3 regions of the Pseudomonas sivasensis genome follow, and region 2 is predicted to be linked to each of the others. Evidence: riboswitches for the same ligand, from Rfam matches in the RefSeq annotation. Region 2 holds a riboswitch; each other region holds the start of a gene.
What was found. Region 2 has a riboswitch for cobalamin ahead of cobO (cob(I)yrinic acid a,c-diamide adenosyltransferase). Riboswitches for the same ligand answer to the same signal wherever they lie in the genome.
Positions count from the first base shown of each region.

Region 1 (10,316 bases), 300 kb from region 2:
GGCTTGCCCCGCGCTGGGCTGCGCAGCGGCCCTAAAACCAGGCACCGCGGTTTTTCTGAGGAATTGCGGTGGCCTTATTGGGGCCGCTTCGCAGCCCAGCGCGGGGCAAGCCCGCTCACCACAAAAGGCTCATCGGTCACTTAACGTCCATCTGCGGTGCTCACCGAGCGCCTCAGTTGGAACGCAACCGCAGTATCTGCGCCCCATCAAACGGGTCCGTCAGGTAATGCCCCTGCACACCGAACGTCTCCTGCAACCGCTGCGGTGTCAGCACGTCCAGCGGTGTGCCCAGCGCCACCAATTGTCCGTGATCGAGCACCGCCAATCGATCACAGGTCAGGGCCTGATTAAGGTCATGCAGCGCGATCAGCGTCGTCACCGGTAACCCTTGCACACCCTTCAAGATTGCCAGTTGATGTTGAATATCCAGGTGATTGGTCGGCTCATCCAACAGCAGAATCTGTGGCCGTTGCGCCAAGGCGCGGGCGATGTGCACACGTTGGCGTTCGCCGCCGGAGAGGCTGCGCCAGGCGCGTTGGCTCAGGTGGGTGGCGTCCACATCGTGCAGGGCCTGGCACACGATGGCGTCGTCCTCGCGTGACCACGGGCTCAGCGCCGACAACCATGGCGTGCGCCCCAACGCCACGGCGTCGAATACGCGGATGGCGTCGTCGGTGTCGGCCTGTTGCTCCACCACTGCCAGCTGTTGCGCGATGGCGCGGCGGGACAGGTCGCCCAAACGCGTGCCCCCAAGCCGTACCTCACCAGAGGCGGGTGTTCGCAACCCCGCCAGCAGTTTGAGCAAGGTGGATTTACCGGAGCCGTTCGGGCCGACAATCCCCAAGGTTTCCCCCAACTGCACCTCAAGATGAATATCCCGTAGCAACTCGGCATCGCGCACCTTGAAACCCAGGCCCGTACAACTGAGCACTTTCATCGCGCATTCCTCCGCCCGATCAGGATCAACGCGAACACCGGCGCGCCGACCAGGGCAGTGACCACGCCCACAGGAATCACTTGGCCTTTGATCAAGGTGCGCGACAGCACATCCGCCGCGATCAAAAACAGCGCGCCGCCCAAGGCGCTGGCTGGCAGCAACCGCGAGTGCCCGGTGCCCAGCAACAGGCGCACTGCATGGGGGATCACCAGGCCGACAAAGCCGATGGAGCCGACAATCGACACCATCACCGCCGTCACCAACGCCGCGCAGCCCACCAGCACAAATTGCACGCGGCGCACCGGAATGCCGAGGGACGCCGCCGAGTCACTGCCGAAGGTAAACGCATCCAGCGCACGCCGATGCCACAAGCACACCGCCAAGCCGGCAACCGCCACCGGCACCGCCAGCCACACCGAAGGCCAGCGTACACCGCTGAGGTTGCCCAACAGCCAGAACATGATGCCGCGGGCCTGCTCGGAACTGGCCGACTTGGTAATGAGAAACGCGGTCAGGGCATTGAACATCTGCGAACCGGCAATGCCCGCGAGGATGATCTGGCCGGTACCGCTCATAGAGCCGCTGGCCCGCGCGAGCAAGATCACCAGGGCAAACGCCGCCATGGCCCCGACAAACGCGCCGGCCGACAGTGAAATCAACCCGCCGCCCACGCCCATCAGCGCCACCAACACCGCGCCGGTGGAGGCGCCGGCGCTGATACCCAGCAGATAGGGATCGGCCAGCGGGTTGCGCAGCAACGACTGCAAGATCACCCCACAGGTGGCCAGCCCCGCACCGCACGCGGCAGCGACCAGGGCGCGCGTCAGGCGGTAGTTCCACACCACGCCTTCGTCGATTGGATCGAGCAGATAGCCGGCGTTCCACAGCTTATTGGCGAGCACTTGAAGCACCACCTGCGGCTCGATGGACGTTTCGCCGATGGCCACGCCCGCGAGTAGGGCGGCTAAAAGCAGGGTCAGGGCGAGCAGGGTGCGGATCACGCTTTTACTCATTTGCGCAGGTCGTAGCCGTCGATGGCGCCGGCCAGCTGTTCAAGGCCATCGAACGTGCGGAGGCTGGCCTGCAGCGCCAAGGCGTCGAGGATGATGATGCGGTTGTGTTTGACGGCGTCCATGTTGCGCGTGACCGGGTCGCTGCGCAGGAAGGCGAGTTTCTTTTCATGGTCGTCGGCAGGGTAGCGGCGACGGTCCATGCGGGCGATCACCAGGAACGTCGGGTTGGCCTTGGCGATGGTTTCCCAGCCAACGGCGGGCCACTCTTCATCGGACTGCACCACGTTGTGCAGGCCGAGGGTTTCGAGCATGAATTCGGGGATGCCCTTGTGGCCCGCCACGTACGGGTCGCTGGCTATCTCGGAACTGGAGAACCACACCAGCGCGCTGGCTTGCTTGAGGCCTTTACTCTGCGCCGTGGCAACGGACTTGGCCAGGCGCGCCTTGAGGTCGTCGTTCAGCTGTTGGCCGCGCGCCTGCACGTCGAAAATCTCGGCCAGTTGGCTGATGCTCTTGTAAAGGGTCTCGATGCGGAACGGCTCTAGCCGCGTGCCGTCGGCGCCCACCAGATTGTCCTTGCCTTCGCAGTCGGAAGGCAGCAGGTAGGTGGGGATCTTCAATTCGTGGAATTGCTCACGGGTGCCCACCACGCCTTGCGGGCCGACCACCCATTCCAGCTCGGCAGCCACCAGTTGCGGGCGTTTGGCGATCACGGCTTCAAAGCTTGGCTCGTTGTTGGCCAGGCGTTCGATTTTGTCGTTCTGCGCCTGGTACTGGGGCAGCACACTGTTGAACCACAGCGAGGTGCCGACCACTTTGTCGCCGACGCCCAGGGCATACAGCATTTCGGTGGCGGCCTGGCCGATGGTCACGCTGCGTGCGGGGGCTTGCGGGAAGGTCACGGCGCTGCCGCAGTTTTGGATCGTCAGCGGGTAGTGAGTGGGCGCCGCTTGAGCCAGGGCACAGAAACCCAGACCGGTGATCAGGGCAGTAACGCGTGGCAGCATGGGGCGATCTCCGTGTGAACCGTAGGTGAAGCAGGGGCAGTACGGCTCGGAAATACGCCCTTGAACGCTGCCGGTCGGGCAGGCAAGGATGTCCTTCCCGGACACCCCGCCGGTTAGTGATTGTGCTGGGCCGGCAGGTCTCCTGACTGATGCGTCTTCGCCACGCTCCAGCCTTCCCGGACGAGGTCCAGTGGCGTTAAGGAGCAGGCTCGGCACCTACAGTTGCGGGGGCAGTTTCGATTGACGCCGCGGGCGGCGTTTCGAATTCCCTATTAGTCCCATGGGGGAACCGGCGGCGCTATGGTAGTTGATTCAGCCTCGCAGAGGGAGGCTGAGCTTCAGTTCGCGTGCCGGTGGCGCGATCTTCGATGTCGCGCCAAGTCATGGCGCCTATCGTTAAAAAGTCGCTAGGACGTTCGCGCCTCGCAAAAAGGAGACGGCCAATGTGTGTTCGTCAGTAGCTTCGCAATCTGTTTTTTGCTTGATCCCGCCTAAATGCGCGATCAGATCGCTCACCACAACACGGCCGCCTGCCATGAAAGGCCCGCTGCGCAGCCGGGGTTATTTTCGATCCAGCCACACCGTCTGCGCATTGCAGAACTCGCGAACGCCGAAGTGCGACAGCTCGCGACCGAATCCACTTTTCTTCACGCCGCCAAACGCCACCCGTGGGTCGGAGACGCTGAAGGCGTTGACGAAGATCCCGCCGGTTTCCAGCTGATTGGCGATATCCCGTGCTTTCGCTGCGTCAGTGGTGAAGATGCTCGCGGTGAGGCCAAATTCGCTGTCATTGGCCAGGGCCACCGCGTGGTCGGCGTCGCGGGCGGTGATGATCGAGGCCACGGGGCCGAACAGTTCCTGTTTGAACGAGGTCATCTGGTCGGTGACGTTGGCGAGTACGGTCGGCTCGTAGTAGTTGCCGTCGCCTGTGACTTTATGGCCGCCGAGCAACAGGGTCGCGCCTTCCTCCAGGGTGGCCTGGACCTGACCGTGCAGCTCGTCGCGCAGGTCGAAGCGGGCCATTGGGCCAATGTAGGTGGCAGCTGATGTGGGATCGCCCATCACCAAGGCACGGCTGGCGTCGACGAACTTGGCCGTGAAGGCTTCCACAACACCGGCTTCGATGATCAGGCGCTTGGCGGCGGCGCAGACTTGGCCACTGTTCTGGAAGCGGCCGATGAGCGCGGCTTGCACGGCGGCGTCGAGGTCGGCGTCGTTGAGCACGATGAACGGGTCGGAGCCGCCCAGTTCCAGCACGCATTTTTTCAACGCGGCACCGGCCTGGGAGCCGATAGCGATGCCGGCGCGCACGCTGCCGGTGAGGGTCACGGCGGCAATACGTGGGTCCGCGATGGCTTTGGACACGCCCTCGGGGGTGACGTTGATCACTTCGAATAAGCCTTCAGCAAAGCCGGCTTTACGGAACGCTTGTTGGATCAGGTAGGCGCTGCCCATCACATTCGGCGCGTGTTTGAGCACGTAAGTGTTGCCGGCGAGCATGGTTGGCACGGCGCCGCGCAGTACCTGCCATACCGGGAAGTTCCACGGCATTACGGCGAGAATCGGGCCCAGCGGGCGGTATTCGATGTGGGCGGTGCCGTTGTCGACCAGGGTCGGTTCCGGGGCGAGCATGGCCGGGCCTTGGGCTGCGTACCATTCACTCAGTTGCGCGCATTTTTCGACTTCGGCACGTGCCTGGGCGATGGGTTTGCCCATTTCCAGAGTGATCATCTGCGCCATGGCTTCGGCTTGCTCGCGCAAGGCGGCGGCCAGGGCTAACAGCAGCTCGGCGCGCTGGCTCACCGGCTGGCGGCGCCATGTGCGGAAGGCGCTGGTGGCGCGGTCGAGGGCGGCATCCAGCTGCGCTGTTGTTTCGTAGGGATAGTTGCCGACGGTTTGGCCGTTGGCGGGGTTGATCGATAAGGCGTGGGTGTTCGCGTTCATGGCACCGTCCTGCGTGTACGTTGGGAATGGAGGTCAGCGTACGGGGCTGGATCTTTTCTGGAAACTGAATAATATTAAGCAATACGTTCACAAATGGAGAATGAATTGGATCTCGTGCAACTGGAAATCTTCAAGGCCGTCGCCGAACAAGGCAGCATCAGCGCCGCCGCGCAGTTGATTCATCGGGTGCCGTCAAACTTGACCACGCGGATCAAGCAACTGGAGCAGGATCTGGGCGTGGAGCTGTTTATCCGCGAGAAGAGCCGACTGCGCCTGTCGCCGGCGGGTTGGAATTTCCTCGGTTACGCGCGGCGCATTCTCGATCTGGTGCAAGAGGCCCGCGCGACGGTGGCGGGGGAAGAACCTCAGGGGGCGTTTGCCCTCGGCTCCCTGGAAAGCACGGCGGCGGTGCGTATCCCGGCGTTGCTGGCGGCGTATAACCAGAAGCACACCAAGGTCGAACTGGACCTGAGCACCGGGCCGTCGGGCACCATGATCGAGGGGGTATTGTCGGGGCGCCTGACCGCCGCGTTTGTCGACGGGCCGGTGCTGCATTCGACCCTGGAGGGCGTGGCGGTGTTTGAGGAGGAGATGGTGGTGATCGCGCCACTGCACCATGCGCCGATCAGCCGGGGGCAGGACGTAAATGGCGAGAACATCTATACGTTCCGCTCGAACTGCTCGTACCGGCATCACTTTGAACGCTGGTTCTCACAGGATGGCGCGGTGCCGGGCAAGATCTTCGAGATTGAGTCCTACCACGGCATGCTCGCCTGCGTCAGCGCCGGTGCTGGGCTGGCGCTGATGCCGCGCAGTATGTTGGAAAGCATGCCCGGGTTCGCTGCGGTGAGTGTGTGGCCACTGATGGACAGCTTTCGCTTGCTGAACACTTGGTTGATCTGGCGGCGGGGGACTGTTTCGCAGAGTTTGAACAGCTTTGTGAAGTTGCTGGAAGAGCGCGGGCTGGTAGCCGCCTGAATCCACTGTGGGAGGGGATAAGTCCCGTCCCACCTGTTTTTTTATCAGCCGCCGAACTGGAAGGTGCCCATGGCGAGTTTCGCCATGATTGCTGTCGCACCCAACTGCACCAGCCACAACGCCAAACCACCAAGGAATACACCGAGGGCCACCTGCAACACCAAACTCTTCTGCCGCTTCACCTGCGGCGCGCGTGGGGTGTAGTCGTGCAGTTCGTCGCGGTCGGCGCGCAGGTCCAAGTCGTCGTTTCTCATAGAGCTCTCACAGCAAAGGGGCGGTCAGGGTTCAGTCTAGGGGCTGGACACAAAAAAGGGGAAACCATGGCTTCCCCTTCTGTGCAACGCTAGCAGGTTTACAGCACCTGAACGATTGCCTGTGTGACCGCAGCAATGTTCGACTGGTTCAACGCCGCCACACAGATACGCCCGGTATCCAGCGCGTAGATACCAAACTCGCTGCGCAGGCGGGTGACTTGCTCAACGGTCAGACCGGAGTAGGAGAACATCCCACGCTGGCGACCGACGAAGCTGAAGTCGTGGCCCGGCGCAGCCTTGGCCAGTTCGGCAACCATCTGCTCACGCATGCCACGGATGCGCAGGCGCATCTCGGCCAGTTCGGCTTCCCACTGGGCGCGCAGTTCAGGGCTGTTCAACACGGCGGCAACGATCGCTGCGCCGTGGGTTGGCGGGTTGGAGTAGTTGGTGCGGATCACACGCTTGACCTGGGACAGGATGCGCGCGCTTTCTTCCTTGGAGTCGCCGACGATGGACAGCGCGCCCACACGTTCGCCGTACAGAGAGAACGACTTGGAGAACGAGCTGGAGACAAAGAAGGTCAAGCCCGATTCCGCGAACAGGCGCACAGCGGCTGCGTCTTCGTGGATGCCATCGCCAAAGCCCTGGTAGGCCATGTCGAGGAACGGCACCAGGTTCTTGGCCTTGACCACGTCCAGCACGTTTTGCCAGTCGGCCGGGCTCAGGTCGACGCCGGTCGGGTTGTGGCAGCAGGCGTGCAGCACCACGATGGACTGCGGCGGCAGGGCGTTGAGGTCTTCGAGCAGGCCGGCGCGGTTCACGTCGTGGGTGGCGGCGTCGTAGTAGCGGTAGTTCTGCACCGGGAAACCAGCGGTTTCGAACAGCGCACGGTGGTTTTCCCAGCTCGGGTCGCTGATGGCGACGACGGCGTCTGGCAGCAGTTGCTTGAGGAAATCAGCGCCGATCTTCAGGGCGCCAGTGCCACCAACGGCCTGGACGGTCACGACACGACCAGCTTCGAGCAGTGGCGAGTCGTTCCCGAACAGCAGGGTTTGAACGGCCTTGTCATAGGCGGCGATACCGTCGATCGGCAAGTAGCCACGGGCGGCGTGTTGCGCCACGCGAATGGCTTCCGCTTCGGCAACGGCACGCAAGAGTGGAATCTTCCCCTCCTCGTTGCAGTAAACGCCTACGCCAAGGTTGACCTTGGTGGTTCGTGTGTCGGCGTTGAATGCTTCGTTGAGGCCCAGGATAGGATCGCGTGGTGCCATTTCGACAGCGGAGAACAGGCTCATTTTTGCGGCAGCTCTATGGGGGAAGGGAGGGACGTGTCGCGCTCCAGCCGAATGCACTAGAGCGGTGCACAAACGGGGAGCTAGTATAGAGGCCATCACGGCTGAGGGCGACAACCGAAACGGCTTTTCGGCCAAGTTTTTCGGTTTATTTGCTGACCGTTAGTCTTATTGCAACGTCGATCCCAGATGGCAGGCAGGACGATTGCCTTGAAACCCGTCACATTCGCCACCACTTCTATGGCTATCATGGTTTTTTCCTACTGCTCGCTCTGAAAGTTCGCGGGTGGTGGTCTATTTATTCCCCGACGGGTTTACAGTCCGGGGTGACTTCAAGAGGTACGTTATGTCGGATTTCCAACTAGTCACCCGCTTTGAACCCGCTGGCGATCAGCCAGAAGCCATTCGCCAGATGGTCGAAGGCATCGAGGCCGGCCTGGCTCACCAGACGCTGCTCGGGGTGACCGGTTCAGGCAAGACTTTCAGCATTGCCAACGTGATCGCACAGATCAACCGGCCCACCTTGGTGCTGGCGCCAAACAAGACCCTGGCCGCGCAGCTCTACGGCGAGTTCAAGGCGTTCTTCCCGAATAACGCAGTGGAATACTTCGTTTCCTACTACGACTACTACCAGCCTGAAGCTTATGTGCCGTCTTCCGACACCTTTATCGAGAAGGATGCGTCGATCAATGACCATATCGAGCAGATGCGGCTGTCGGCGACCAAGGCGCTGCTGGAGCGCAAGGACGCGATCATTGTCACCACGGTGTCGTGTATCTACGGCCTGGGCAGCCCGGAAGCGTATTTGAAGATGGTGCTGCACGTGGACCGTGGCGACAAACTCGACCAGCGGGAGTTGTTGCGCCGCCTGACGAGTTTGCAGTACACCCGCAACGACATGGACTTTGCCCGCGCCACCTTCCGCGTGCGCGGCGACGTGATCGATATTTACCCGGCCGAATCCGATCTGGAAGCGATCCGCATCGAGCTGTTCGACGATGAAGTGGAGAGCCTCTCAGCCTTCGACCCGTTGACCGGCGAGGTTATCCGCAAGCTGCCGCGCTTCACCTTCTATCCGAAAAGTCACTACGTGACCCCGCGTGAAACCCTGATGGGTGCCATCGAGGGCATCAAGGTGGAGTTGGCCGAGCGCCTGGAATACCTGCGGGCCAATAACAAGCTGGTGGAAGCCCAGCGTCTTGAGCAGCGCACCCGGTTTGACTTGGAGATGATCCTGGAGCTGGGCTACTGCAACGGCATTGAAAACTACTCGCGCTACCTCTCGGGTCGCGAATCCGGCGCGCCGCCGCCGACGCTCTATGACTACCTGCCCGATGACGCGCTGCTGGTGATCGACGAATCCCATGTCAGCGTGCCGCAAGTGGGCGCTATGTATAAGGGCGACCGCTCACGTAAAGAGACGTTGGTGGAGTACGGTTTCCGGCTGCCGTCGGCACTGGATAACCGACCGATGCGCTTCGACGAGTGGGAGGCTATTAGCCCGCAGACCATTTTTGTGTCGGCCACACCGGGTAACTATGAGGCCGAGCATGCCGGCCGCGTTATTGAGCAACTGGTGCGTCCGACCGGCCTGGTGGACCCGGAAATTGAAATCCGCCCGGCGCTGACCCAGGTCGATGACCTGCTGTCCGAGATCAATAAGCGTGTCGCTTTGGAAGAGCGGGTGCTGGTCACCACGCTGACCAAGCGCATGTCCGAAGACTTGACCGACTATCTGGCCGACCACGGCGTGCGGGTGCGCTATCTGCACTCGGATATCGACACGGTGGAGCGCGTTGAGATCATCCGTGATCTGCGCCTGGGTACCTTTGATGTGTTGGTAGGCATCAACCTGCTGCGCGAAGGTTTGGACATGCCGGAAGTGTCGCTGGTGGCGATCCTCGATGCGGACAAGGAGGGCTTTCTGCGCTCCGAACGCTCGCTGATCCAGACCATCGGGCGGGCGGCGCGAAACCTTAATGGCAGGGCGATTCTCTACGCGGACCGCATCACCGGTTCTATGGAACGGGCGATTGGCGAGACTCAGCGTCGTCGCGACAAGCAGATCGCGTTCAACCTGGAAAATGGCATCACGCCCAAAGGCGTGTTCAAGGACGTCGCCGACATCATGGAAGGCGCCACCGTGCCCGGTTCGCGCAGCAAGAAGCGCAAGGGCATGGCCAAGGCCGCAGAGGAAAGCGCCAAGTACGAGAACGAACTGCGCTCGCCGAGTGAGATCACCAAGCGGATCCGCCAGTTGGAAGAGAAGATGTACCAGTTGGCGCGGGATCTGGAGTTCGAGGCGGCGGCGCAGACGCGGGATGAGATTGGCAAGTTGCGCGAGCGCTTGCTGGCTGTCTGATCTGCGGTGGCTGGGCGGGCCTCATCGGGGGCAAGCCTCCTCCCACGCTTTGACTTGTGAACACCGTCAAATGTGGGAGGGGCGGTGCGACGATTCGACTTGCCCTCGATGGTTACGCCTCGGTTTTCCAGAAATCACCCAGGCTGTTACCATTCGCCCCTTGTTTCAATTTTAAGTTTTATCGCCCATTCGAGACCCGCCATGACCACCGTCCGCACGCGCATTGCGCCATCGCCTACTGGGGATCCCCACGTCGGCACCGCCTACATCGCCTTGTTCAACTACTGTTTTGCCAAGCAGCACGGCGGTGAATTCATCCTGCGGATCGAAGACACCGATCAACTGCGCTCCACTCGCGAGTCTGAACAGCAGATTTTCGATGCCCTGCGCTGGCTGGGCATTACCTGGGCTGAAGGCCCGGACGTCGGCGGGCCGCACGGTCCGTATCGCCAAAGCGAGCGCAGCGACATTTACAAGCAATACACACAGCAGCTGGTCGACATGGGCCATGCGTTCCCGTGCTTCTGCA
Region 1 is NZ_CP090029.1:4,275,229-4,285,544, reverse strand. It holds gene LRO94_RS19270 (ABC transporter ATP-binding protein) at 173-937, opposite strand; gene LRO94_RS19265 (iron ABC transporter permease) at 934-1,950, opposite strand; gene LRO94_RS19260 (ABC transporter substrate-binding protein) at 1,947-2,957, opposite strand; cobalamin riboswitch at 3,073-3,266, opposite strand; gene LRO94_RS19255 (aldehyde dehydrogenase family protein) at 3,519-4,901, opposite strand; gene ptrR (putrescine utilization regulator PtrR) at 5,007-5,879, shown strand; gene LRO94_RS19245 (hypothetical protein) at 5,924-6,133, opposite strand; gene LRO94_RS19240 (amino acid aminotransferase) at 6,232-7,428, opposite strand; gene uvrB (excinuclease ABC subunit UvrB) at 7,772-9,787, shown strand; gene gltX (glutamate--tRNA ligase) at 9,989-10,316, shown strand, end outside.
Region 1: linked by a shared signal. The riboswitch ahead of LRO94_RS19260 (ABC transporter substrate-binding protein) and the one ahead of cobO (cob(I)yrinic acid a,c-diamide adenosyltransferase) in region 2 are both predicted to bind cobalamin.

Region 2 (10,316 bases):
ATGCCGTCTTCAGCCTCCAAGTGCAAATCCATCACGTAGGGCAAAACCCCCACCACCGGTTTGCCAGTGCGTGCTTGCAGCCAATCCAAACCGGGTTGCAACAGCGCGATATCGCCGCGAAAACGGTTGATGACGAAGCCCTTGACCCGCTCTTGTTCGGTGGGCGAAAGCAATTCCAAGGTGCCGACCAGATGGGCAAACACACCGCCGCGATTGATGTCGGCGATCAGCAGCACTGGGCAGTCGACGGCTTCGGCGAAGCCCATGTTGGCAATGTCATTGGCGCGCAGGTTGATCTCCGCCGGGGAGCCTGCGCCTTCCACCATTACCACCGGATAGGCTTCGCTCAACCGTGCGTGGGAGGCCAGCACTGCCTGCATGGCGATGGCTTTGTAGTCGTGATAGGCCACGGCGTTCATGGTGGTCACGGCGCGGCCGTGGATGATCACTTGGGAACCGGTGTCGCTGTTGGGTTTGAGCAGCACCGGGTTCATGTCGGTGTGAGGCGCCAGATTAGCTGCCTGGGCCTGCACCGCCTGGGCGCGGCCGATCTCGCCGCCTTCGGCCGTCACGGCACTGTTGAGCGCCATGTTCTGCGGCTTGAACGGCACCACTGCGACGCCTTGGCGTACCAGCCAGCGGCACAGCGCGGTCACCAGCGTACTTTTGCCGGCGTCGGACGTGGTGCCTTGCACCATCAGCGTACTCATGAAGCATCCTTATAGGCGGCCAGTGCGGCGTCGAGTCGCAACCAATCGGCCTCGGTGTCGGGCAGGCCGAAGCGCAGGCTGCTGTCGTGGACGAACAGGCGCAGGAGGATGCCGCGCTGGGCCATGAATTCGTGCATGCGTTCGGCGTGCGGGGTGATCAGCCATTGGAACAACGCGCAGCCGCCCTGAGGCTGAAATCCGTGGCGCTCAAGCAGCGTGAACAATCGCTCGCCAGCCTCGACGCAACGCGCCCGCTGACGGGTATGCCCGGCAGTGTCGCGCAGGCACACTTGCCCCAACACGCGCGTCGGTCCGCTAACGGCCCAAGGCCCGACCTGTTCAGCGAGCAACTTGAGCAACTTGCGTTCGGCCAGCACAAATCCCAGACGCACGCCGGCCAGGCCGAAGAACTTGCCGAACGAGCGCAACACAATCAGACCGACCTGATGAGCCTGGCCTGCCAAACTCAACTCCGGCGTCACGTCCATAAACGCTTCGTCCACCACCAGCCAGCCGCCGCGCTGGGCCAGCCGTGTGTGCCAGTCCAGCAGGCGCTGGGGAGTCAGGCTCTGGCCTGTAGGATTGTTGGGATTGACCACCACCAAAACGTCGAGGCTATCGAGGAAGAAGTCGACTTCCTGTTCCTGCACCTCGCGCACCACATACCCGGCGCGGCGCCAGGCTTCGGCATGCTCGGCATAGCAAGGCGACAGCACGCCGACTTTGCCGGATCGGCGCAGGCGCGGCAGCAACTGGATCGCCGCCTGGGAACCGGGCACCGGCAATAAATGCGCGGCCCCGTAGTACTCGCTGGCAGCCTGTTCCAAGCCGTCGTCGGTCTCTGGCAATCGTGCCCAGGCACGCAGCGGGATCGGCGGGATCGGCCAGGGCCAAGGCGCGAGACCGCTGGACAGGTCAAGCCAGTCGGCCTCGGCAATCCCGTATTGAATGGATGCTTTACGCAGTCGGCCACCGTGTTCAAGCATAGAATTGCGCCCCCACACATAGGATCAGCAGCCACAACCATACGCCGCGCTGCACCAGTTGCCAGCCTCGGTCGATGGAGTCGGCATCCGCCGCCGGGCCTTCGCCCAATGGCGGACGCTGGTGCACTTCGCCGTGATAAATCGCAGCACCACCCAATTCAACACCCAAGGCGCCTGCGCCGGCAGCCATCACCGGCCCGGCGTTGGGGCTGTCCCAGGTCGGGCCCTGGGTGCGCCAGCATTTGAGGGCCAGGCGGGTTTTGCCGAGCACGGCGTAGGTCAAGGCCACCAGGCGTGCCGGAATGTAGTTGAGCACGTCGTCGATTTTCGCTGCGGCCCAGCCGAAGCGCTCGAAGCGTTCGTTGCGATAGCCCCACATGGCATCAAGGGTGTTGCTCAATCGGTAGAGCACCACGCCCGGTACGCCAGCGACCACGAACCAGAACAGCGCGGCGAATATCGCATCGCTGCCGTTTTCCAATACCGATTCGGTGGCAGCGCGGGCGACTTCGGTGCGATCCAGCTCGCTGGTCTGGCGGCTCACCAGGTAACTCACCCGCGTGCGGGCTTCATCCAGGTCATCGCTGCGCAACGCCTGGGCCACCGGCATCACATGCTCGCCGAGGCTGCGCATACCGAGGGCGCAGTACAACGCCAGAATCTCCAACACCCAGCCGATATAAGGCGCCCACGACAACGCGGTGGCCAGCAGCGTCAGCGGCACCACGGCGATAAACCACGCCGTCACGCCGTGACTGCGCCAGCCACGGCCGCCACTGTTGAAACGTTGCTCGATGCGCCCGGCAAAATTGCCGAACGCCACCAGCGGATGCCAGCGCCTGGGCTCGCCCAGTAGCGCATCCAACGCCACTGCAGCGACACACAGCAAGGCCACACTCATTGACTTACTCCCCACGTATTCTCATACAACATGTCACTCAGCGGACGCGGTTCGGTCCAGCCTTCGAGCTGCAACATCGGTGCCGGATAGAACTCGACGACCGGCCCCAGGCACAACACAGCCAGAGGTTTTGCGCCGGGCGGCAGGCCCAGCAAATCGGCCAGGGCCTGGGGCTCAAACAACGAGACCCAGCCCATGCCAAGGCCTTCCACGCGAGCGGCCAGCCACAGATTCTGGATCGCGCAGGACAGCGAGGCCATGTCCATCTCCGGCAAGGTGCGCCGGCCGAAAATATGGCGCTCGCGATCATCCATCAATGCCGCCACCAGTACTTCGGCACAGTCATTGATGCCTTCGACCTTAAGCCTCATGAACTCATCGGTACGTTCGCCAAGGGCCTCGGCTGTGCGCACGCGCTCTTCTTCCACCAGTTGCTGGATCTGCCCGCGCAGGTGGCGGTCGCTGATGCGGATAAAACGCCAGGGCTGCATGAGGCCGACACTCGGCGCCTGATGCGCGGCCTGAAGCAGGCGGTGGAGCAATTCAGGGGCGACAGTGCCACCGCTGAAGTGGCGCATGTCGCGGCGTTCGGCAATGGCGCGGTAAACGGCATCGCGGTCGGCCTGGGGGAAGGCGTTGTCAGTCATGGCGCTATCGTGGGTAAAAACAATGCGGCCACAGCAGCCGGATTCGACGGAAAGTAGAAGTGCACGTAAGAGGCCGTCATCCGCCCCTGTCGGTAGACCGCTTCGGCCCCGCGCCCACCATTGGGGCTCAGACCACGGGCAATCGGTTGCCATTCGGTGCTGGTCAGGGAGTGGTGATAGGTATGGCCGCGCAGCACGCCTTCCGGCAATTCGACGCTTTGCAGCGCCAGGGCCGCCAGTTTCTTTTGCATCACTGCATCACCCTGCAACAGGCCGAGCAGTTCGGCGCGGTTGCCGTCGACGTCGGTGAGGGAGTTCAGCAGGTAGAGCATGCCGCCACACTCAGCGAGCAACGGCTTACCCGCCGCATGGTGAGCACGGATGGCGTCGAGCATCGGAGTATTTTCCGACAACGCCTGGTGGTGCAGTTCCGGGTAGCCGCCAGGCAGATACAGACTGTCGGCGTCAGGTAATTCGCGATCGTGGATCGGGGAGAAAAATGTCAGCTCAGCGCCCATCGCCCGCAACAGGTCAAGACTGGCGCCGTAGGTGAAGGCGAAGGCTTCGTCGCGGGCCACGGCAATGCGGACACCGGCCAACAACGGCTCAGCTTCGATCACTTCAGGCGCGGCGAAGGTCACGGGCGGCGGTAAAGCGACTTCGCAACTGCTGCCCAAGGCTTGGGCGGCGGCGTCCAGGCGTGCATCGAGGTCATTCAGTTCGCTGGCTTGAACCAGGCCCAGATGACGGCTCGGCAGCTCGATTCCCGTCTCGCGGGACAGCGCGCCGTACCAGCGCAGGCCTTCAGTGAGGCTACCTTCGAGCAATTGCGCATGACGCAACGTGCCGACGCGGTTGGCCAACACGCCCGCGAACGGTAGATCCGGCTGGTAGCGCGCAAGGCCCAGCGCCAGAGCACCAAAGGTTTGGGCCATGGCGGTGCCATCAATCACGCCCAGCACTGGCACGCCGAAGTGCCGCGCCAGGTCGGCACTGGAGGGCGTGCCGTCGAACAGACCCATCACGCCTTCGATCAGGATCAGGTCGGCCTCCCCCGCCGCTTCCCACAGCAGGCGGCGACTTTCCTGCTCGCCCACCATCCACATATCCAATTGATACACCGGCGCACCGCTGGCGCGTTCGTGGATCATCGGGTCCAGAAAGTCCGGACCGCATTTGAACACGCGCACCCTACGTCCCAGATTGCGGTGCAAACGAGCCAGGGCGGCGGTGACGGTAGTTTTGCCTTGGCCGGACGCCGGTGCGGCGATCAATACGGCCGGGCAATGACGGGGCTGATTCAAAGTTCGACGCCCTTCTGTGCCTTGATACCGGCCTGGAATGCGTGTTTGAGCATGCCCATTTCGGTGACGGTGTCGCCCATCTCGATCAGCTCCGGCTTAGCGCCACGGCCAGTGACCACCACGTGTTGCATCGGCGGGCGGGCTTGCAGGTCGCTGAGCACTTGGTCCAGGTCGAGGTAACCGTGCTTGAGGGCTATGTTCAGCTCGTCCAGCACCACCAGGCCGATGGTTGGGTCTTGCAGCAGTTCGCGGGATACCGCCCAGGCTGCCTCGGCGGCGGCGATATCGCGCTGGCGGTCCTGGGTTTCCCAGGTAAAGCCTTCGCCCATGACGTGGAAACGCACTTGCTCGGGGAAGCGGCGGAAGAACAACTCTTCGCCAGTGCTGTTACGCCCCTTGATGAACTGCACCACACCGCATTGCATCCCATGGCCCATGGCGCGAGCGAGCATCCCAAACGCCGAGCTGCTCTTGCCTTTGCCGTTGCCGGTGAGTACCAGCAGCAAGCCGCATTCGTTAGGGGAGTTGGCGATGCGCTCGTCGATCACGGCTTTTTTGCGCAGCATGCGCGCCAGGTGGCGTTCGTCGCGGTCGGGGGTATCGGTCATGGCAGCTCTCCGTTGGGGCTGGACAAAAACGGCGGGCAGGAAAAAGAAAAAACAGACAGCCAAGCATCGCCCACCGTGATGCTGTTGGATGATCCAGGCCGGTCTCCGGGCTCATGAGTGGCGCAGCTCTTGTAGAGAGCAAGCAGGCCAACGCTGCGCCTTCCCATATCGCACGCGATACAGTGGCAAAAGCAGCGTCTTGACTCATTTACCGTTGCGGGGGCAGCGCCGGAATTGCGGCGGCGCTGTGTACAAGCGCGCTCACTCACCGGCTTCCCTGTTTCACTCTGTCGACCCACGGGTCACAGAGCACCTGGAACAAGCGGCGAAGGTTAGTGGGTTGGGGATGGAGCGTCAATGAAAGCTGGTCGAGTACTTGAACCATCGCACCACCGCCCTCCTCTACCCTTACAGGTATCAAGGAGAACACCATGCATAAAACCAGACTCGCCCTGTTAATCATGCTTGCCGGCACCCTCGCGGCGTGCGGAGAAAGCTCAACCCTGAAGGTTTCCGACGGCACCGGCCCCTCGCCCAGACTGCCGGAACCGAACAAAACGCTGATCCCTACCGTCAACATCGCTCCAGCCATCGGCTGGCCAGATGGCGCGAAGCCAACGGCAGCCCCCGGCACCCAAGTGGCCGCGTTCGCCGAGGGTCTCGACCACCCGCGCTGGCTGTATGTGTTGCCTAATGGCGATGTGCTGGTGGCGGAAACCAACGCACCGCCCAAACCGGATGACGCCAAGGGCATACGCGGCTGGGTCATGGAGAAGGTCATGGGACGTGCCGGCGCCGGGGTGCCGAGCCCGAACCGTATCACTCTACTGCGCGATGCCGACCACGACGGCGTCGCCGAAACACGTACGGTGTTTCTGGAAAACCTCAATTCGCCGTTCGGTATGACCCTGGTCGGAAACGACCTGTATGTGGCCGACTCGGACAAGCTGCTGCGTTTCCCCTATCAGCCAGGCGAAACTGCCATCAAGGCCCAAGGCTCCAAGGTGGTCGACTTGCCAGGCGGTCCGCTGAACCACCACTGGACGAAAAACGTCGTGGCCAGCAAGGACGGCAGCAAGCTGTACGTGAGCGTCGGCTCAAACAGCAACGTCGGTGAAAACGGCCTGGAGGCGGAACAGGGGCGTGCCGCGATCTGGGAAGTCGACCGCGCCAGCGGCCAGCACCGTATTTTCGCCTCCGGCCTGCGCAACCCCAATGGCATGGCTTGGGAACCGCAGAGCGGCAAGCTGTGGACAGCGGTGAACGAGCGCGACGAGATCGGCAGCGACCTAGTGCCGGACTACATCACCTCGGTCAAGGACGGCGGTTTCTATGGCTGGCCGTTCAGCTATTACGGTCAGCATGTGGATGTGCGCGTCACGCCGCAGAACCCGGACCTGGTCGCCAAGGCCATTGCGCCGGACTACGCCGTAGGGCCGCACACCGCTTCTTTGGGCCTGACGTTCGCCGAGGGCAGCAAACTCCCGGCGCCGTTCAGCAACGGCGCATTCATCGGCCAGCATGGCTCGTGGAATCGCAAGCCGCACAGCGGCTACAAGGTGATTTTCGTGCCATTCGACGCAGGCCTGCCTAAAGGTCAGCCGGTGGACGTGCTGACCGGCTTCCTTGATAAAGATGAGAAAGCCATGGGCCGCCCAGTGGGCGTGGTGATTGATCAGCAAGGGGACTTGCTGGTGGCGGATGACGTGGGGAACAAGGTATGGCGGGTGTCGGCGGCCAAATAAACGCCCCCAGAAGCATGACAAAACCAATGTGGGAGGGGGCTTGCTCCCGATAGCAGTGGGTCAGGCACAGACACTGTGACTGATACTTCGCTATCGGGGGCAAGCCCCCTCCCACATTTAGTTAGGTATTGGGTTCAGGGATTACGTGCCAGGTTTGCTGGCAATACCCGCTTGGCGCTCAGATAGGCATTCTGCCAATACGCCTTGGACAGGGTATCGAGCTTCACCGTACCGCCGGTTTGCGGCGCATGGACAAAGCGGCCCTCGCCCACATAGATCCCAGCATGGCTGACCTGCGAACCACCACCGGTGGCGAAGAACAGCAGGTCACCGGTTTGCAGGTTCTGCTCACTCACGTCCTGAGCGCGCATCACGATCAGCTCACGGGTAGTGCGTGGCAGGGAAATGCCGGCGGCGTCACGGAACACAAAGCCGATCAGGCCACTGCAATCAAAGCCCGAGTCCGGCGTGTTGCCACCCCAGCGATAAGGCGTGCCGACCAGGCCCAGCGCACGGAAGAGCACGTCTTCGGCAGCAGGCGAGAAATTCTGGGTGGCGTAGTTGAATACCGGCTTGGGCTTGACCGCGACAGGAGCAGGCGGCGGACGGCTGGCGCAGGCGCTGAGCAGCGCGGCGCAAACGAGAAGAACTAGGCGGGCTGACGTCGACATGTGCAGAACAATCCTGGTCTGGATGCGGCTTTCGCTGCCGAACGCTGAAAACCAGAACGCGCAAGCAAGGCTCGCGCGAACGGATTACAACAATGTCCAGGGATTCTAGCGCTTACACGTCAAACTTCAAGTATCACTTTAAGTTTACTTGCTAGCGGTAACGGTCGTCGGGGCCATGGCGAGTGCGCGCTTGGCTTCGATGAAGGTTTTGCTCCAGTAACTGTCGCCCAGGTTGTCGACTCGGACACCGCCACTGCGACGGCTGCTGGAGTGGATAAACTGGTTATCACCCAGGTAAATACCGGCGTGACTGACACGACCACGACCTGCAGTACTGAAGAAAAGCAGATCACCGGGCTTGAGGTTGTTGCGCGCGACCAACGGTGCGTTCACGTTGATCATTTCGCGAGTGGAGCGTGGCAAGTTCATGCCAGCTTCTTCACGAAACAGATAGCCGATGAAACCGCTGCAGTCGAAACCGGCTTCGGAAGTACCGCCAAAACGGTAACGGGTACCGATCAGGGACATGCCGCGTTCGAGAATGCTGTCGGCCAGAACTGGAAGCTGATAAGGCTTGCTGCCGGAGAAATCGGCCAGTTCTTTCTCTGTTGCAACTTCTTCCTCATAGACAGTGGAAGACTGCGCTGCAACAAATTTTGCCTGGGAATGTTGTTGAGGCTTTTGCTGCTCAACCACCTGCTGAGGGTGGGAGGCGCAACCAAACAACAGGGTAACGAGTGCGAGAGGCACGAGGGGTGCGAAGCGATTTAGCATGGGCACGACCGTGGCTGATGTGTAAAGAAGCCGAGACTATGCCCTCTATCACATCGATTTGCAAATTCAATCGTGATCTATGTGACTTCCTGTTTGGACTATGACATCTAAGCCCTTAACACCCTATACGCACCTTTCGCGTGGCCAAACCGGCCCAAACGCGGGTTTTCTGACGCCTGGAATTTGCCAAAACCCCTGCAAACAAAGGGGTTGCTACCAGCCGAGGGTTTCTTTGAGAAAGGGAATGGTCAGTTTACGCTGGGCCTGCAAAGAGGCTTGATCGAGCTGTTCGAGCAAATCGAACAACGCACTCATGCTGCGAGTGCCACGGGTGAGGATAAAGTGTCCGACTTCGTCGGTGAGGTGCAGGCCGCGGCGAGAGGCACGCAGTTGCAGGGCGCGCAATTTGTCTTCGTCGGAGAGCGGGCGCATCTGGAAGATCAGCGCCAGGGTAAGGCGCGACTTGAGGTCGGCCAGTTTGACGGGCAACTCGCGGGGCGATGTGGAGGCAGCAATCAACAAGCGCCGTCCGCTGTCTCGCAGGCGGTTGAACAGATGAAACAGCGCCTCTTCCCAATCGGCCTTGCCAGCAATCGCCTGTAGGTCATCCAGGCATACCAGCTCGTATTGCTCAAGGTTGTCGAAGATCCCGATACCGCGGTCCATCAATTCAGCCAAAGGCAGGTACACCGCCGGCTCGCCCATTTGCTCGAAGCGCAAGCAGGCGGCCTGCAACAGGTGAGTACGCCCCACGCCGTGCTTGCCCCACAGATAGATCAGGCTTTCAGTCCACCCGGCGTCGGCTTCGCAGAGCCGCTCGACATAGCCGAGTGCAGCGGCATTGGCGCCTGGGTAGTAATTGATAAAGGTGGCGTCATCACGCAGACGCACACCTAAGGGCAGCTGAATCGGTTTCATGCTGACTGAACGGCTCCCATCGAACCGCTAGTGGCCTCTGTGTAAAGTTTGCAAAGTTTATACCCGTGACGCGGGGCGCACAATGCAGCAGACCACAAGCAAAATCAAAGGTTTGCGTTAACTTGCCGGTTTTACGCGGATTGTTTGACGCCATCCCCCCATAAACAACAAACCCGGCCGAAGCCGGGTTTATGAAGCAGCGGTTACAGGTCGGGGTCTTCGACGCCCGTGTACACATCCGAATCCTTGTACAAATCGTGCATATGGCGCACCAGCACCATGATCACCGCCGCCACCGGCAATGCCAGCAAGATGCCGGTAAAGCCAAACAGCTCGCCCCCCGCCAGGATCGCAAAGATTACCGCCACCGGGTGCAGACCGATCCGGTCACCCACCAGCAACGGCGTCAGCACCATGCCCTCAAGGGCCTGGCCGACCATGAACACCGCAACAATCCCGAGCATCGGATACAGGTCACCACCAAACTGGAACAGGCCAGCCACGAGCGCCGCGCCGATGCCGATCACAAAGCCCATATAAGGAACGATAGCCGCCAGGCCAGCGATCAGGCCGATCAACAGGCCCAGCTCCAGGCCGATGGCCATCAGGCCGGCGGCGTAGATAACGCCCAGGGCCAGCATCACCAGCAACTGGCCACGCACGAATGCGCCAAGGACTTCATGGCACTCACCGGCCAGGGAGACGATGCGCTCCTCACGATCACGCGGCAGCAAGCTGCGGATCTTGGCCATCATGATGTCCCAGTCGCGCAGCAGATAGAACGCCACCACCGGGATCAGCACGAGATTGGTCAGCCAGCCGATCAACGCCAGGCTCGACGCAGTCGCCTGACTGAGGATCACACCGACGATATCGGTGGTTTGCCCCATATGCTCACTGATCGCCGCCTTGACCTTATCGAACTTCCAGAAGCCGTCCGACAACCCCAACTTGGCCTGGGCCCACGGCATTGCCGTGTGCTGCAACCAGTCGAGCATCTGCGGCGCCAACTCATAGAGACGAAACAGTTGCTTGGCCAGCATCGGCACCAA
Region 2 is NZ_CP090029.1:4,572,829-4,583,144, forward strand. It holds gene LRO94_RS20600 (cobyric acid synthase) at 1-710, opposite strand, end outside; gene cobD (threonine-phosphate decarboxylase CobD) at 707-1,696, opposite strand; gene cbiB (adenosylcobinamide-phosphate synthase CbiB) at 1,689-2,597, opposite strand; gene bluB (5,6-dimethylbenzimidazole synthase) at 2,594-3,244, opposite strand; gene LRO94_RS20620 (cobyrinate a,c-diamide synthase) at 3,241-4,548, opposite strand; gene cobO (cob(I)yrinic acid a,c-diamide adenosyltransferase) at 4,545-5,156, opposite strand; cobalamin riboswitch at 5,236-5,488, opposite strand; gene LRO94_RS20630 (PQQ-dependent sugar dehydrogenase) at 5,588-6,901, shown strand; gene LRO94_RS20635 (C40 family peptidase) at 7,036-7,572, opposite strand; gene LRO94_RS20640 (C40 family peptidase) at 7,717-8,346, opposite strand; gene hda (DnaA regulatory inactivator Hda) at 8,560-9,264, opposite strand; gene LRO94_RS20650 (AI-2E family transporter) at 9,468-10,316, opposite strand, start outside.

Region 3 (10,316 bases), 1.8 Mb from region 2:
GATGATTCACCCCCAGATGAATCGCCATGGTCGTACCGTGCTGCGCCAGGCTGTCGAAACCCTCACCGGCGGGCATGCTGGTTTTATCGGCATAACGGGTCAGGATCACGCTTTGGGCGATGTTTGGCAGGGTCAGCTCCGTCTCCAGTAACGCTGCGCAGGCGGCTACGGCGGTGACGCCAGGAATGATCTGGAATGGAATGCCCAATTCCCGCAAAAGGCGGATCTGCTCGCCGATCGCTCCGTAAAGGCTCGGATCCCCGGAGTGCACGCGCGCCACGTCCTGGCCTTTGGCGTGTGCGGTCTTGATCAAGTCGATGATCTGTTCAAGGTGCAGTTCGGCGCTGTTGACCACGTGTTCTGCCTGATGACCTTCCAATACCGCCGCAGGCACCAGCGAACCGGCATAAATGATCACCGGGCAACTACGGATCAGCCGCTGGCCTTTGACGGTAATCAATTCCGGGTCGCCGGGGCCGGCGCCGATGAAGTAGACGGTCATGGAGAATTCCTGTCAAAAAACGGGCGAGCATGAAGATTGCTCATGATCGGGGAGGGCGATTATCGGGGTTTTAACCGGCGCAGGCCAACGCAAAGGTGGCTTGGGCGGTTTTTTTGCGGGTGATGAGCAACTGGGCAGGCGCGCCGCCGAGCTGTTCAACAAGGGCCAGGGCGGCACTTTCGGCGATGCCGTAACACCCCGTGTGGGCGAACGCGACGTCGGACTTGTGGCTTAGCCGGTGTTCATAAATCGCCAGTTGCTCGGCGTTGAAGCACTCCAGCGGCAGGTTCAAGTGCCGTGCCAGAGCCAGTAAGCCTGGCTCGTCGTGTTTGCGGTCGATACTGGCCAGCGCGGTGATGCATTGGGGATCAATCCCTGCCTCGGCGAGAGCGGTATCAAACAGCGCCAGCAGGGTATGAACCTCACAACCCCGCTGGCAACCCAGGCCGACCACGTAGGTCATGCGGAGTATTGATCGTCGCGTTTGCGGCGGAACAGCCAGGCGCTGATCAGGCCCAGGGCCAGCCAGAACGCCACGTTGGTCAGTTGCGAAGCGATTTTGAACTGCGTTTCCAGGGCTTGCGGCGCGAGCATTGCGTGCACTTCCGGTTGCGGCGCGCCAATGATGTGCGGTACCGCGAGGATGGCAGCGCCCAGCACTTTCAGCAGCCAGTTGCGCCCGAACACGATCAGCGCAATCCCGGCAGCGGTGGAGGCCGCAGTGCCGATCCACCACGTCTGGCGCAGTGCCAGATCAGCGGCGGCGGTGCCCGGCAACTCGGGTGGCAGGCCCATCGTCGGCGCCAGCACGAAGGTTGCGTAACCGGCCAGGCCCCACAGCAGGCCCTGCGCCGTGCGGGTGGGGGCGCGCAATGTGTAGAGGCCGGCCAGCATCAGTGCAAAACCAACCGCCACCACCAAGTTGCCACCGGTGGTCGACAGCACGCGCTGCCAGCCATCTTCAGGCTCCCAGGCTTCGGCATCGTGGGTGTGGGCAGCAGCGCCGGCAGCGTGCTCATGCACCACTTCGGTTGCCGCCGGGGCTTTTTCAAAGGTTTCCGCCTGAAGAATCAGCGGGGCGACCCAAAAGCTTTGCAGCAGGGTCAGCAGCAGCGCGGCCAACAGGCCGGTGAAACCTGCGGTTTGCGCAATACGCTTGATCATGTCGGCAGGTCTCAGTGGCACGGGAACGCGGCGCTGTGGCGGGTATCGTGGGCAGCGTTGTGCACCGCCTCGATATGCGAGAAACCGGCGAAATACACCAGACACGCGCCGAGGATCGACGCACCGATGGCGGCGGTCAGGCGTTGGCTCAAGGTAGAGGTGCTGCTGGCGGAGTGCGAAGTGCTGCTGATGATCGACATGGCGCGTCCCTTTCAGGTGTCTGGATGAAACGAGCGCATGAAAACCCCGCGAGCCAGGCACGCAGAGTTCCGAACAGCGCCCGCCCACCGCGGGTTTGTTATCTGATTTTTCGGGCCGGTCTCCGGGCTTGCGAGGGACACTGGGTCTATAAAGCATCGCCTTCCCATGCCTTACAGGCACAGTGGATCTGACGCTTCACTCGCTTACCGTTGCGGGGGCAGCACCGGACTGGTCATGGCAGGCATGATTTACCGGTTTCCCGTTTCACCCTGTGAAGGGCACCCGAAACAAGGCATGTAGGAAAGCATGCAGAGCGACGGTAGTCAAATTCACCGAGCCCCTGTAGCCTTGCACCTTCGAGGTTCTTCGGCCCAGGCCGAAGCTAAGAAGGGAACGCGGTTCAATCCGCGGCTGCCCCCGCAACTGTGAAGGGTTCATCCGACTGCCACGCCACTGCCATCAACGGCGGGAAGGCGCAGCCGGCGCCGGTCTAACGACCCGCAAGCCCTAAGCCAGGAGACCTGCCTCGCAACCGATTTTCTAATTCAACCGGGCGGGGTGATCCGGTGACGAAATCCGCTTCTGCGCCGCGCCGCAGGGCCTATCGTCCCGTATGCCCGCCCCCAAGGGCATCCGATGAAAACACTGGCCAAACTCCCCGTCACCATCGTTACCGGCTTCCTCGGCTCGGGCAAAACCACCCTGCTGCGCCATATGCTCGACAACGCCCAGGGCCGTCGCATCGCCGTCATCGTCAATGAGTTCGGCGAGTTGGGCATTGATGGTGAAATCCTCAAGCAGTGCTCCATCGGTTGCACCGAAGAAGAAGCCAATGGCCGCGTGTACGAACTGGCCAACGGCTGCCTGTGCTGCACCGTGCAGGAAGAATTCTTCCCGGTGATGCGCGAACTGGTCGCCCGTCGCGGTGACCTCGACCACATCCTCATCGAAACCTCGGGCCTGGCCCTGCCAAAACCGCTGGTGCAAGCCTTCCAGTGGCCGGAAATCCGCAGCGCCTGCACGGTTGACGCGGTGATCACCGTGGTCGACAGCCCGGCCGTGGCCGCCGGTACCTTTGCTGCGTTCCCCGATCAAGTGGACGCCCAGCGCAAACTCGACCCGAACCTGGACCATGAGTCGCCACTGCACGAGCTGTTCGCCGACCAACTGGCCAGCGCGGACCTGGTCATCCTTAACAAGGCCGATCTGATCAGCTCGGAAGACCTGGCCCGTGTGCGCCTGGAAGTCGCCGAAGAGCTGCCGCCAGCCGTCAAAATCATCGAAGCCAGCAGCGGTCGCGTGCCCCTGGACGTGTTGATTGGCCTGGGCGCCGGCTCCGAAGAGCATATCGACGGTCGTCATAGTCATCACGATCATCACCACGAAGGTGAAGACGATCACGACCACGATGCGTTTGATTCCATCTCCATCGACTTGCCCCAGGCCGACGAAGCGCTGCTGCTCGACGCATTGACTCAACTGGTCGTGCAACACGGCATCTTGCGTGTCAAAGGCTTCGCCGCGATCCCGAACAAGCCGATGCGCCTGTTGATCCAGGGCGTGGGCACCCGCTTTGACAAACACTTCGACCGCGCCTGGGGTGCTGACGAAGCACGCATCACGCGCCTGGTACTGATCGGCCAGGACCTGGATGCGGTCGGCCTCGAAGCGCAACTGCGCGCCGCGCTCAGCGTTTAATCCATGCACCTGCTCAGGACTCAGCCCGGTGGTTTTGTCGCGGACGACAATATTGCCGACCTTGGACAAACCCCCGCCGAGCTGGTGATCCTGTGCAGCGGTGATTCCAGCCTGGCGCTGCTGGCCGAAGCGGCCCAGCAGTTGCCGGATGACTACCCGAGCCTGCGCCTGGCCAACCCGATGCAGGTGCAGAACCACGCTTCGGTCGACCTGTATGTCGATGAGGTGCTGCGCCACGCGAAGGTCATCCTGATTTCCCTGCACGGTGGCATCGGTTATTGGCGCTACGGCATCGAACGCTTGGTGGAGTTGGCCGAGCGCGGTGTGCAGCTGATCCTGGTGCCGGGGGATGATCGCCCGGACCCGGAACTCAGCGGTCTCAGTACCGTCGGCGTCGAGGCACGGGATCGCTTGTGGCAGTTTCTGCGCCAGGGCGGGCTGGGCAACGCGCTGGACTTTTATCGCTGCCTGGCCAGCGGCTATATGGGCCGCGACTACCCGTGGGCCGAGCCGCAAGCCCTGCCGCGTACGGCGATTTATCATCCCGGCAAAGCCAACGCTCGCCTGAGCGACTGGCAGGCAGATTGGCACGCCGACCATCCCGTGGCGGCGGTGCTGTTCTATCGCTCCCATTTGCAGGCGGCCAATACCGGTTTTATCGATGTGTTCTGCCAGCGCTTGCAGGCGGCGGGCCTCAACCCGTTGCCGATGGCGGTGGCCAGTTTGAAAGAGCCCGGCTGCCTCGCGGTGGTCGAGGATTTGCTGGATGACGTGCAGGCATCGGTGATTCTGAATACCACCGGTTTTGCCCAATCCAGCCCCGAAGCCCCGCATTTGCGCCCATTTCGCCGCAATATTCCGGTGATCCAGGCGATTTGCGCCCAGGACAACCAGCCCGGCTGGGAGGCCAGTGAACAAGGCCTGGGCCCGCGCGACCTGGCGATGCACATTGCCTTGCCGGAGCTGGACGGCCGCATTATCAGCCGGCCGATCAGCTTCAAAGACCTGGCCTGGCGCAGCGAACGCAGCCAGTCGGACGTGGTGTGCTACCGCGCAGCACCCGAGCGTATGGATTTTGTCGCCGAGCTGGCGCGCCGTTGGGTCGAACTGGCGCGTGTGCCGAATGCGGATAAACGCATCGCGCTGATCCTTGCCAACTACCCGACCCGCGATGGCCGCATCGGCAACGGTGTGGGCCTGGACACCCCGGCGGCGGCGCTGAATATCCTGTGTGCGTTGCAAGCTGAAGGTTACCCGGTGCCAGCGGTACTGCCGGAAAGCGGCACCGCCTTGATCCACGACTTGCTGGGTGGCGTCACCAACGATCTGGACAGCCTCGACCTGCGCCCGTGCCATCAAAGCCTGGGCCTGGATGAGTACGAAGCGATGTTCAAGCGCCTGCCTGAAGCCAACCAGCGCGCCGTGCTGGAGCGCTGGGGCACGCCCCATAACGATCCGATGTTCCGCGATGGCCGCCTGATGGTCGCCGGCCTACGCCTGGGCCTGACGTTCGTCGGCATCCAGCCGGCGCGGGGTTACCAGGTGGACGCCAGTGCGGTGTACCACGACCCGGACCTGGTGCCGCCCCACGGCTATCTGGCGTTCTATTTCTGGTTACGCCACACCTATGGCGCCCATGGCGTCATCCATGTGGGCAAGCACGGTAATCTGGAATGGCTGCCAGGCAAGGGCGTGGGCCTGTCGGAACACTGCTGGCCTGACGCGATACTGGGGCCGCTGCCGAATATCTACCCTTTTATCGTCAACGACCCGGGCGAGGGCGCCCAGGCCAAGCGGCGCACCCAGGCAGTGATCATCGATCACCTGATGCCGCCGCTGACCCGCGCCGAAACCTACGGCCCGCTGCGTGACCTGGAGCTGTTGGCGGACGAGTATTACGAGGCCCAACTGCTCGACCCACGCCGTGCCCGTGAGCTGCAAAAAGACATCCTTAAGCTGGTGCGCGAAACCCGTATCGACCAGGAGCTTGAACTGGATGGCGACGCCGATGCGGCGATTTGGCTGCCGCGCCTGGACACCTACCTGTGTGATTTGAAGGAATCGCAGATCCGCGACGGCCTGCATATCTTCGGTGAATCGCCGCAAGGCCGTTTGCGCATTGATACGTTGCTGGCCTTGCTGCGCATCCCCCGAGGCGATGGCCGTGGCCCGCAATCGAGCTTGCTGCGCGTGTTGGCAAAGGCCTTTGGGCTGGGCTTCGACCCGCTGGACTGCGCCCTGGCCGAACCGTGGACCGGGCGCCGCCCGGCCGTGTTGCAGAGCATCGATGCGCAGGTGTGGCGCACCGCCGGCGACACCCGCGAGCGTCTGGAGTTGTACGCGGCGCGGCTGATCGAGCAGGCGTTGGAAGGTCCCCTTGAACAGTTGGAAGAACCCGGCTGGGAAGACGTGAAAGCGGTTATCGAAAGCCTGCGCATCGTCGTGGCACCACGCCTGGATGCCTGCGGCCCGGCGGAAATGCGCGGTTTGCTGGATGCCCTCGACGGCCGTTTCGTGCCGGCAGGTCCGAGCGGCGCGCCGAGTCGTGGGCGCTTGGATGTACTGCCCACCGGGCGCAATTTCTTCACCGTCGATGTGCGCAACCTGCCCACCACTACGGCTTGGCGCATCGGCTTCCAGTCGGCCAGCTTGCTTCTTGAGCGGCATTTGCAGGACCACGGCGATCATTTGCGCCAGTTGGGCCTGTCGGTCTGGGGCACCGCGACCATGCGCACCGGCGGCGATGATATCGCTCAGGCCATGGCGCTGATGGGCGTGCGCCCGGTGTGGGCCACCGGCAGCCAGCGGGTGGACGACTTTGAAATCCTGCCGGTCAGCCTGCTGGACCGCCCGCGTGTGGATGTGACGCTGCGGGTGTCCGGGTTTTTCCGCGATGCCTTCGCCAACTTGATCCGCCTGTTTGACGCGGCGGTGCAGGCGGTGGCGGCGCTGGATGAGCCGGACGACATGAACCCACTGGCCGCCAAGGTGCGCAGCGAACGCGCGGCGTTGCTGGCGTCTGGCCTGGATGAAGAGGCCGCGGCGAAACAGGCCGGCTGGCGCATTTTTGGCGCCAAGCCCGGTGCCTATGGCGCAGGCGTGCAGGGCGCGATCGATGGCCGCCTGTGGCAAAGCCGCGAGGACTTGGCCGAGGTCTACTTGAACTGGGGCGGCTACGCCTATGGCGGCGCCGACGAAGGCACCGCCGCCCGCGAGCAGTTCGCCCAGCGCCTGAGCCAGGTGCAGGCCGTGCTGCAAAACCAGGACAACCGCGAGCACGACCTGCTCGACTCCAACGATTACTACCAATTCCAGGGCGGCATGCTCGCCGCCGTGGAAACCCTGAGCGGCGATAAGGCTGCCAGCTATCACGGTGATCACAGCCAGCCGGACTTGCCGAAGATCCGCACCTTGAAGGAAGAGCTGAACCGGGTGATCCGTGCCCGCGCTGCCAACCCCAAGTGGATCGATGGGGTGAAGCGTCATGGCTATAAAGGTGCGTTTGAGATGGCCGCGACCGTGGACAATCTGTTCGCCTTCGACGCCACCACCGCGCTGATCGACGATCATCAATACGCCTTGCTCGCTGACGCCTACCTGCTCGACCCCGACACCCGCGCGTTTGTGCAGCAGCACAACCCAGCGGCGTTGCGGGACATGACCGAGCGTATGCTGGAGGCGCAACAGCGTGGCCTGTGGCAGGAGCCGGGGGCGTACCGTGAAGCGTTGGAAAACTTGTTGCTGGATATAGAAGAAGGCAGTTAGAGCGCGAGATTGGCCGTTGTGGCGGGCGGTGCTGTTGTGGTGAGCGGGCTCGTGACAGGGTGATTACGTGTACAGCAGAATTTAAAGAGAGACCGGATGACCGATATTCCCCATTTCCCGCTGTCCGCCGTGGTCGGCGCCGACGACCTGAAACTGGCGCTGTGCCTGACCGCCATCGACCCGAAGATCGGCGGTGTGCTGATCGAAGGCCCGCGTGGCATGGCCAAGTCCACACTGGCCCGTGGCCTGGCGGACCTGCTTGCGAGCGGTCAATTCGTCACCTTGCCGTTGGGTGCGACCGAGGAGCGACTGGTCGGTACCCTGGACCTCGACGCTGCGCTGGGCGAGGGCCGCGCGCAGTTTTCCCCCGGTGTATTGGCCAAGGCCGATGGCGGCGTGTTGTATGTCGATGAAGTCAACTTGCTGGCCGACCACTTAGTGGACCTGTTGCTGGACGTGGCGGCCAGCGGCACCAATCTGATCGAGCGTGACGGCATCTCCCATCGCCATAGCGCGCGTTTTGTGCTGATCGGCACGATGAACCCGGAAGAGGGTGAGTTGCGTCCGCAGTTACTCGACCGTTTCGGTTTTAACGTGGCCTTGAGTGGGCAGACCTTGCCAGCCGAGCGTGGCCAGATCATTCGCCGTCGCCTGGATTTCGACAGCGATCCTGTCGCGTTCTGCGCCCAGTGGGCCGAGCCCCAGGCGGCCTTGCGCGAGCGTTGCACCCAGGCTCGGGCACGGCTCGACAGTATCGCGCTGGATGACCAGGCCCTGGCGCAGATTACCGAGCGTTGCTTTGCTGCGGGCGTCGACGGCTTGCGCGCGGACTTGGTCTGGCTGCGCGGCGCCAGGGCCCATGCGGCGTGGCGCGGCGCTGATGAAATTGCCGAGGAGGATATTGAAGCCGTGGCTGAGTTTGCCCTGCGCCACCGTCGCCAGGAACAGTCGCCGCCTGCCAGTCCGCCGCCTGAAGGCCAGTCGCCCAAGTCCAGCGAGGTTTCGCCGGGTCAAGGCCAATGGGGTGACATGCCCGCGCCGCCGCTGCCCACCGGCGCACGTCGCGAAGTGCCCAGCTGGCCAAAAAAGCCCTAGGCATTCGCCCCCGACCTGACGCGGGGGCGGATGCCCGGCCCAAGGCAGGGCGACTGGACAGAGGCAGGCAGGGCAAGGCGCGCAGCGCGCAACAGGGTTCGATCAACTGGCCGGGCACCTTGCTTGGCGGCCGACCGCACTCCCGTGAGGATTTGCTGTTTCACCTGCGCAGCCGTTCTGCCCAGCAATTGTGGCTGGTGATTGTCGACGCATCGGCCTCTACTCGGCGCCATCACGCGTTGACCGATGCCAAGGGCTTGCTGGCCCAGCTGTTTGATGACGCGTACCGACAACGGGCGCGCATGGCATTGCTGACCGCCAGCGGGCAGGCGCCCAAATGGCAGGTGCAGGGCTTGAAGGCGGCGAAAGGCTTGGCAGGCTGGCTGGATCAGCTCGGCGCGGGCGGTGGCACCCCATTGCTGGCCGCATTGACCGAGGCCGGGCAGTGGCTGACGGCTCGGCGCAGGCGTTATCCGGCTGAGGAGCAGCGTTTATTGGTGATCACCGATGGACGCCTCAAGGACATCGCCGCGTTGCCGTCGTTGGAGTGTTCAGGGTTGCTGGTGGATATCGAGCGCGGGCCAATCAGGCTGGGCCGGGCCGAGGCGCTGGCGGCCGGGTTGCAGTTGGATTATCGGCATATCGATAATTTGTAGTGGCGGTGTCGCCGCTATCGGGGGCAAGCCGCCTCCCACATTTGACCGAGTACACCCTTTTGGAGTGCGGTCAGTGGTGAGAGGGGGCTTGCCCCCGATGAGGCACTCACAGACACCACACACTCCATCAGCCAGCCCCTGGCACATTCGGCCAAAGATCCGCCACCAGGAACAACCGCTCGGCTTCCTCCCAATCCTCGCCGCTCTGCACCATGCGCACGAGCAACTGCGCGGGCGCCATCGGATCGAGCTCCCTCAGCCAATGCTGCATCTGTTCTTCACTCCACACTTCATCCGCCGAGTAGTGCGCCGGCGCCAGCCACGCATGCCGGGGCAATGGTTGCCAGCGACCTGGCGCGCTGGCGCTGACAAAATCCTGCCAATCACGCTGATGCAACCAGCGCCCCCGTAAATGCTGCGGATGGGCGCCGTGGGGCGCTTCGGCCAGTCCAGGCCAGGGATAGAGCAAATACCCGCCGAGCCACAAATGCGCATCGAACTGCTGGATATCCAGCGCCGCCAGTGCTTCGCGGCTTTCCGGACGCGCCGAAATAGGCAATTGATGCTGGGCAAGATGCGCCAACTTGCGGTCCAGTCGGTCATGGCAGCCCGGCCCCAGCCACTGCGCCGGGTTCTCGCCATTACCCGCCTGCGGCCCGAGATAGAGCTTGATTGCCAGTTCCAGGTGATGCACGCCATCGCGGTCGCGCAGCAACATGTCCAACTCACCCAGGGTATGCCCGGCGCGGCGGATCGGCAGGTTGGCGGCGAGCAACTCCACGCCCGGCGCATGCTGCACGGCGAATTGCCAAAGTCGCTCGTAGTACAGGCCCAGGCGGCGGGTGCGGGCCAGGCTTAACCAGTGCTGCAAGTCACGGCTGTCCTGGTCCAGTTGCCGCAGCCAGCGTTCCAGACGCTCGGGCGCCTGCACCCAGTCGCTGCCGGCCAGTGGATGGCGCTGCGGCCAAGGCGTCTGCGCGAGCATCGGCGGGGCGAGCACCACCCACGCCAGGTCGCGCACCTCAGGGTGACGCAATTGGCGGGGTAAGCTGTGCAGGTCGGGGAATACGGTCATGGTCCGAGCATAGCCTTTTAATGCGGGCGCAGGATGAGCAGAGGCCCTGAGAACCATTGTCATCAAGGCTTGGCGATGACAAAGGATTTTGTCTGAGGCGGCCTTTCGCCCATAATCGTTTCTTTTTTGCCACACCCCATATCCCGCAGGAGCCCCATGG
Region 3 is NZ_CP090029.1:2,747,416-2,757,731, forward strand. It holds gene cobM (precorrin-4 C(11)-methyltransferase) at 1-502, opposite strand, end outside; gene LRO94_RS12260 (cobalamin biosynthesis protein) at 573-965, opposite strand; gene LRO94_RS12265 (CbtA family protein) at 962-1,666, opposite strand; gene LRO94_RS12270 (CbtB domain-containing protein) at 1,678-1,866, opposite strand; cobalamin riboswitch at 1,963-2,168, opposite strand; cobalamin riboswitch at 2,210-2,410, shown strand; gene cobW (cobalamin biosynthesis protein CobW) at 2,504-3,565, shown strand; gene cobN (cobaltochelatase subunit CobN) at 3,569-7,330, shown strand; gene LRO94_RS12285 (ATP-binding protein) at 7,427-8,425, shown strand; gene LRO94_RS12290 (vWA domain-containing protein) at 8,479-9,081, shown strand; gene LRO94_RS12295 (DUF1853 family protein) at 9,209-10,156, opposite strand; gene LRO94_RS12300 (NAD(+) kinase) at 10,313-10,316, shown strand, end outside.
Region 3: linked by a shared signal. The riboswitch ahead of LRO94_RS12270 (CbtB domain-containing protein) and the one ahead of cobO (cob(I)yrinic acid a,c-diamide adenosyltransferase) in region 2 are both predicted to bind cobalamin.